DNA from 2 places in the Labrys sp. 22185 genome. Region 2 is predicted to be linked to the other one. Evidence: predicted binding sites of a transcription regulator. Region 2 holds the regulator's gene; the other holds the start of a gene.
The links. Region 2 encodes LexA, which represses DNA repair genes until DNA is damaged. Its sites were predicted from a motif close to TGTTCNNNNTGTGTTCNG; they were not measured.
Positions count from the first base shown of each region.

Region 1: the regulator LexA is predicted to act here: its motif matches at 1,111-1,128, upstream of ACTJKX_RS02735 (ImuA family protein).

Region 1 covers NZ_JBQEPH010000001.1:600,406-603,808, forward strand. Annotated here, with positions in the region: gene ACTJKX_RS02730 (Y-family DNA polymerase) at 1-407, opposite strand, end outside; gene ACTJKX_RS02735 (ImuA family protein) at 322-1,092, opposite strand; gene ACTJKX_RS02740 (ribbon-helix-helix domain-containing protein) at 1,400-1,630, opposite strand; gene ACTJKX_RS02745 (ABC transporter permease) at 1,714-2,658, opposite strand; gene ACTJKX_RS02750 (ABC transporter permease) at 2,655-3,403, opposite strand, start outside.
Region 2 covers NZ_JBQEPH010000015.1:91,179-94,581, forward strand. Annotated here, with positions in the region: gene ACTJKX_RS24785 (molybdopterin molybdotransferase MoeA) at 1-1,068, shown strand, start outside; gene lexA (transcriptional repressor LexA) at 1,181-1,903, shown strand; gene ACTJKX_RS24795 (pentapeptide repeat-containing protein) at 1,932-2,615, shown strand; gene ACTJKX_RS24800 (TOBE domain-containing protein) at 2,727-2,933, opposite strand; gene ACTJKX_RS24805 (hypothetical protein) at 3,150-3,403, opposite strand, start outside.

The DNA.
Region 1 (3,403 bases), on a different contig from region 2:
GCGAGCAGGGCCTGTTCGCCGCCCGCCAGATGGCTAGCGCCGGTGACGTCGAGGAACAGGCCGTCGGCCCCGTCAGCTTCGCGATAAAGAGCCACGGAGGGTGTATAGCGCATCGCCCATAGGCCGAGCCGGTGCAGGGCCCTGGCATCGGCCTCCGGCATGGCCGGGCGGGTCTGCAGCCCCGGCACCTTGGCTCTCGCATCGGCGACCAGCCCGCCCGCGGCAAGGCCCTCGATCTCGGCCGGCTTGCTGGCGGCGGCAATGCGCGGGCCTCCGGCGGCATCGACCGTCAGGACGAAGGGGTAATGAGCATCGATCGTATCAAGCGACCTTGGCGCGTTGCTCTGGGCGACGAGAAAGCGCTGGATCGGCCAGCGTGGCAGATAGATCGAGACGATGCGAGGCATGGTCATACTCCATGAGCCAGGATCCGCTTTGCCCGTTGCGGCTGCGCTCGAGCCGAACGTGCCAGCGCCAGGCGGTGAGAAGGCCGAAACGATCGCGCGGCCCGGCGGCCGTGCCGATGCGCCAGCGGGTGATCGCGGCCAGGGAAGGCGCGGCCAAAGGCGGGCGCAGAAGGAAGAGAGGACAGGGGGCGGAGGCTGCCGCCAGCTGGAGGCGTCGGCTGGTGGCGGCGTCCATGCCGCCGCCCGTCACGGCTGCCACCGCCGCGGCGGCGCCGGAGCGCAGGATTTCCTCCATGGCCCAGGCGGCCTCGGTCTCGTCGCCGGCCGCGGCCATGATGAGCCCGGCGGGGTCGAGGCCGAGGGCGTTGAGACCATGGCCGTAGAGCCGCCCGTTACAGGCCAGGCCGCGCGGCGAGGTCACCAGCCAGACCATGCCCTTGGCCTGGCGCAGGGACAGGCGGGAGGCGAGGAAACCCAGTGCGCAGCCATTGTCGAAAATGGTTTGCGGCGCAATTTCATGCAGGCCGTCCAAGGCGAGGCCGCCACCCGGCAGGCGCGCGTCGATCGCCCCGATGCCGAAAGGCAGCACGCCGGCATCGGCATGCACATGGTCGAGCCGGGGCAGCAGAGCGCGCAATTCCGCCAGCTTCTCGGCCCGTTGGCCGGCGCGTATCGTCATGGGCATGATCCGTTTCGCTCAGACTAGAACAAAACAAGAACATTTCAAGCAGAGTCTTTGATCGCGCTCCATCGGGCCGGGAAACAGGCCGGCATGGTAAAGGGACTCTTCCGCCATGTGGCAGAGGAATCCTTGATTTCAGAGGCACTATGAGGGGGTGATCGCGTGAGCGTTCGCCGCGGAGACCGATTAGCGCCGCTTGAGTTTCCCCAGCATCCAGACAGCGAGCACCAATCCGATCATTCCCGTCGCCAACAACCAGTGCCCTTGCGCGGAGGTCACTTCAACTAGGGCACTAAAACAGCGATAGATGTCATCGAGGATCACGGTTCTCGAATCTTGCGCCAATGCGCTCTCGAATGCGGGCAAAGGCCTGGTCGCCGTCCGTTGCCGTACCGCTTGCAATGCCGTCGTCCCAGATACGGCGCAACTTCTCGACGGCTTGCTCGCGCTGCGTGCGACGGAGCTTCCAATCGCGCAGCGCTTCACGCACGACCTCGCTGGCGGAAGCATATTCACCTGCCTCGACCACCTGGCGCATCATAGCGCGTATTCAGGCGTCAGAGAAACGCTCACTTTTTCGACATTGGCCATCATATCATCTCCTCTCTCAGAACCTCGTCGCCTTCAGCGCTCCTCCTTGCGGAAGGGTTTGAGCAAAGCGGCCGGTGCCACGGCGTTGCGTGACATCATCGCCATGGCGACGATGGTGAGCAGGAAGGGCAGCATCAGAAAGATCTGGTAGGGGATATGCCCCAGGCCCACCGCCTGCAGGCGCAGTTGCAGCGCGTCGACGCAGGCAAAGAGCAGGGCGGCACCGGTGGCGCGCAGGGGATCCCAGCGCCCGAACACTACCAGGGCAATGCAGATCCAGCCGCGCCCCGAGATCACGCCGAAGGTGAAGGCGTTGAACTGGGCCATGGTGAGGAAGGCGCCCCCAAGGCCCATCAGGGCACCGCCGAGGATGACGGCCTCGAAGCGGCGTGCGGTGACGCTGATGCCGGCGGAATCGGCGGCACGCGGATTTTCGCCGACCATGCGCAGGCCGAGGCCCCAGGGTGTGCGATAGATCAGGAAAGCGGTCAGGATGACGCCGATCAGCGCGAGATAGACCAGGGCGTATTGCTGGAACAGGATCGGCCCCAGGATCGGTATCTCGGCAAGGCCGGGGATCGGCACAGGCTGGAAGGCGGCGATGGTCGGCGGCGAGGCCTGCTGGCCGAACACCAGGCGATAGAAGAAATAGGCGAGCCCAGAGGCGAACAGGGTGATGCCGATACCCGAGACATGTTGGCTGAGGCCGAGCGCCACCGTCAGCACGGCATGCAGCGCCCCGAGCAGGGCGCCGGTCGCGATGGCGGCGAGGACGCCGAGCCAGGGGCTACCGGTGAAGTAGGCGGCGGTGAAGCCGGTCATGGCCGAGAGCAACATGATGCCCTCGATGCCGAGATTGAGCACGCCGGCGCGTTCGGAGATCAACTCGCCGAGCGTGGCGAAGATCAGCGGCGTGGCGATGCGCAAGGTTGCCGCGAAGAAGCCGACCTGGAAGATCTGTTCGAGGACCAGATTCATGCTGCGGCCCCCTGATAACGCAGGCGATAGGAGGTGAACAGGAGCGCGACCAGCATGGTCAGCAGCGAGGTACCCTGGATGACGTCGGCCAGGAAGACCGGCACGCCGGTGGCGCGCGACATCGCCTCCGCGCCGGTCATCGCCGCCGCGAAGAACAGGGCCGCCGGCACCACGCCGAGCGGATTGAGCCGTGCCAGCATGGCGATCACGATGCCGCTATAGCCATAGCCCGGCGACAGGTCCCCCATCACCTGGAAATGCACGCCGCCGACCTCGCCGACGCCGGCAAGGCCCGCCAGCCCGCCCGAAAGCAAGGCGGTGGCGACCAGGATGGCATTGACCTTGATGCCGCCATAGGCGGCCGCCTCGGCATTCTCGCCGGTGACGCGGATGGCAAAGCCCAGCGTGGTGCGCGTGATCAGGAACCAGATGGCGGGGGCGGCCAGCAAGGCAGCCAGGACGCCCAGATGCAGCCGCGTGCCCTCGAAGAACACCGGGAAATTGGCGCTGTCCTCAATCGGGGGCGAGATCGGATAGCCAGAGAGAGAATCCTTCCAGGGCCCTTCGATCAAAGCGAGCACGCCGAGCAGGATCACCGAATTGAGGAGAAGCGAAGAGACGACGTCGTCGACCTTGAGCTTCACCCTGAGCAAAGCCGGGATCAGCGCCGCGATGCCGCCGGCCAGGGCGCCAGCGAGCGCCATGGCGACATAGGCAAGGGCGCTGGGCATCGGAAAGCTGCCGA
Region 2 (3,403 bases):
GCCATGGACGGTTATGCAGTACGCGTGGATGACGCCAAGCAGGGAGCCAGCCTCGAATTGATCGGCGAGTCTGCCGCCGGGCATGGCTATGCCGGTCGGGTCGGCGAGAACCAGGCCGTGCGCATCTTTACGGGCGCGCCCGTACCTGACGGCGCCGACACCGTGGTGATCCAGGAACAGACCCGGCGCGACGGCAATCGCGTCATCCTGGAGGCCACGGCCAAGCCCGGCCAGCATATCCGGGGCCGCGGACTGGATTTTGCCGAAGGCCGTGAGGCCCTGAGGCCTGGAACCGTCATCGGCCCCCGCGATATCGCCCTCGCCGCCGCAATGAACCACCCTGGTCTGCCGGTCCACCGCCGCCCCAAGGTCGCCATCCTCGCCACCGGCGACGAACTGGTATTGCCCGGCCAGGCCATCGGCGAAAACCAGATCGTTGCCTCCAACAATTTCGCCATCCGCGCCCTTGTCGAGGCCGAAGGCGGCGAAGTGCTCGACCTCGGCATCGCCAGCGACGACTTCCCGGCCCTGGAAGCCGCCATCAAGCGAGCTCGCGCCGAAAAGGCCGATGTGCTCGTCACCATCGGTGGCGCCTCCGTCGGCGATCACGATCTGATACAGACCGCGTTGACCCGCGAAGGCATGCGGCTCGGCTTCTGGAAAATCGCGATGCGGCCAGGCAAGCCGCTGCTGCATGGGCGGCTCGGCGCCATGCACATCCTCGGACTGCCGGGCAATCCGGTCTCCTCCGTGGTTTGCGGCGTCCTCTTCCTGGTGCCGCTGCTGCGCGCGTTGCTTGGCCGTTCCGACGCCGGCCCGCCACGCCGCAAGGCCGTCTTTGCCCGCTCCTGGCCGGCCAACGATGTCCGCGAGGACTATATACGGGCCCGCTTCCTGCTTGACGATACGTCAGACATCCTCAAGGTGGAGCCATTGGCACTGCAGGATTCGTCGCTCGTCAGCGTGATGCAGCATGCCGACTGCCTGGTGATCCGGCCGCCCTTCGCACCCGAAGCAAAGGCGGGTGAGACCTGCGAGATCATCGATCTTCGTGCGGCCGGCTATTGACCACGTCTTTAACCTGAACTTCATTGTTGCAGAACACAGTAGGAACATGTAGCACTGTTCTTGTTTTGTTTACACCTTCACCGTGATTCGCGGCCGCCACGACGGGATAGCCATGCTGACCAAGAAACAACATGAATTGCTTCGGTTCATTCATGAGCGCCTGAAGGAACAGGGTGTGCCTCCTTCCTTCGATGAGATGAAGGAAGCACTGGACCTCAGGTCTAAGTCCGGCATTCACCGCCTGATCATGGCGCTGGAGGAGCGTGGCTTCATTCGGCGCCTGCCCAACCGCGCCCGTGCGCTGGAAGTGGTGCGCCTGCCCGAATCGGCGGTGCCGAGCGGTGGCGGCCTGTCGCTCGCCTCTTCCCAGCGTGGTTTCCGCCCCAATGTAATCGAGGGCAATCTCGGCAAGGTTCGCCCCGTCAGGCCTGAAATTGACGACGAGGTCGGCCGGCCGGTCCTCGTCCCGGTGATGGGGCGTATCGCCGCCGGCACGCCGGTCTCCGCCATCCAGTCCAAGAGCCACACCATCAGCGTCACGCCGGAAATGTTGTCCTCCGGCGATCATTTCGCCCTGGAAGTGCGCGGCGATTCCATGATCGAAGCCGGTATCTTCGACAATGACACCGTGCTTATCCGCCGCCAGGACCACGCCGATACCGGCGACATCGTCGTGGCACTGATCGACGACGAGGAGGCGACACTCAAGCGCCTGCGCAAGCGCGGAGCCTCCATCGCACTGGAGGCCGCCAATCCGGCCTATGAAACCCGTATCTTCGGGCCCGACCGGGTGCAGATCCAGGGCAAGCTGGTCGGTTTGTTCCGTCGCTATTGAGCGTGGCCGACATCGTGGCTTGCCGGCTATGAACGCGCTTCGCGCGATCGCGAACTGCAGCTTGCGGCGCCGCGATGTCGAAAACCTGCTCGCGACGAAGCTTCCCCATTCCCTCGTCGATTGCGAGATGGAGGAGTGCGATCTTTCGCGTCTCGATCTCTCTCATTGGGCCTTCGAGCGCTGCAGGCTCAGAAACGCCAAGCTGGTCGGCGCCAGGCTTGCCAATACACTCTGGCGCAACTGCAAGGCGAGCGGCGCCGATTTCCGTGGCACGGACCTAGAGGAAGCGGCGTTCCGCACCGGTGATTACAGCAATACCAGCTTCCGGCGCGCCAAGGCGGCCTCGACGGCTTTTACCGGTTGCAAGCTGACCGGGGCGGACCTCTCCGAAACCTCGGGGCTGGGGCTGGTTTTCGAGGAAGTTCTGCTGATGTCGGCCAAGCTGCCGGCCTTTTCCTTCCGAAAGAGCGTGCTGCGTCGCCTCGACTTCACCCAGGCCGATTTGCGCCAATGTGATTTTCGCGAGGCGATCTTCGAGGAATGCAGTCTGCGTGATGCCAATCTTGTCGATGCTCGCTTCGAGGGTGCCGACTTGCGCGGTGCCGATCTCGGCGGGCTGAAGCTGGCAGACACCCGTTATTTCAAGGGCGCCACGATCTCGAAAGGCCAGGCCGGCCAATTGCTGGCCGAACTGGGCTTGCGGATTGCCTGAGAGAGCCTTCGGAATTCGCAGGCTAATCCGCTCGACACCAGGCAACCAGGAGTGCTCGAACCACTATTCGCCCGAGCACCGCCGAAGGTCGTCATGAACCGGGAAGACAGGTCAGTCGACAGCAATCATGACGTCTGAGGCCTTGATGACGGCATAGGCATTCTGGCCGGGCTTGAGATTGAGGTCGTCGACGGCCTCATTGGTGATCGACGCGGTAATGATGGTGCCGTTGACCTCGAGCTGGATGTGGGAGGTCGTCTGCCCCTTCGTCACGCTCTTGATCGTGCCCTTGATCTGGTTGCGGGCGCTGATTTTCATGAAACTTCCCTTGGCGACGCGAAAGACGCGATCATCATCATTCCTGAAGCAATGTCCACCGGCAAATACTGGTGAAATTAGCGTGGTGGTGGCCCCTTCCAGACGGCGGGTACGATCGGGGTAACCGCCTCAAAACGCGCGATCGTTACCCCGAAAATTGCGGGCGGAGGCCCATGGGGCCGCCACCTTCTCGCTCAGACGCGATGTAGCCAACGCTCAGGTGAGGCCGATGATGTCGCTGCTTTGCAAATTGACCGTGCCCTGGATCGCGATCTGAAAATCCGCCTTCTTGTCACCATTTATATCGCCCTGCAGCATGGTCTGCCCACCCTGGAAGATATAACGCAGTTCACCCGACGAGCCGGTGAAATCGCTATTGGCGATCAGGCTGTGGAACTCCTGAAAACTGAGGTCGATTTTGTCCTCGCCTTGGGTGAAGTCCATGATCGTGTCGGTTGCCGCACGGGTCA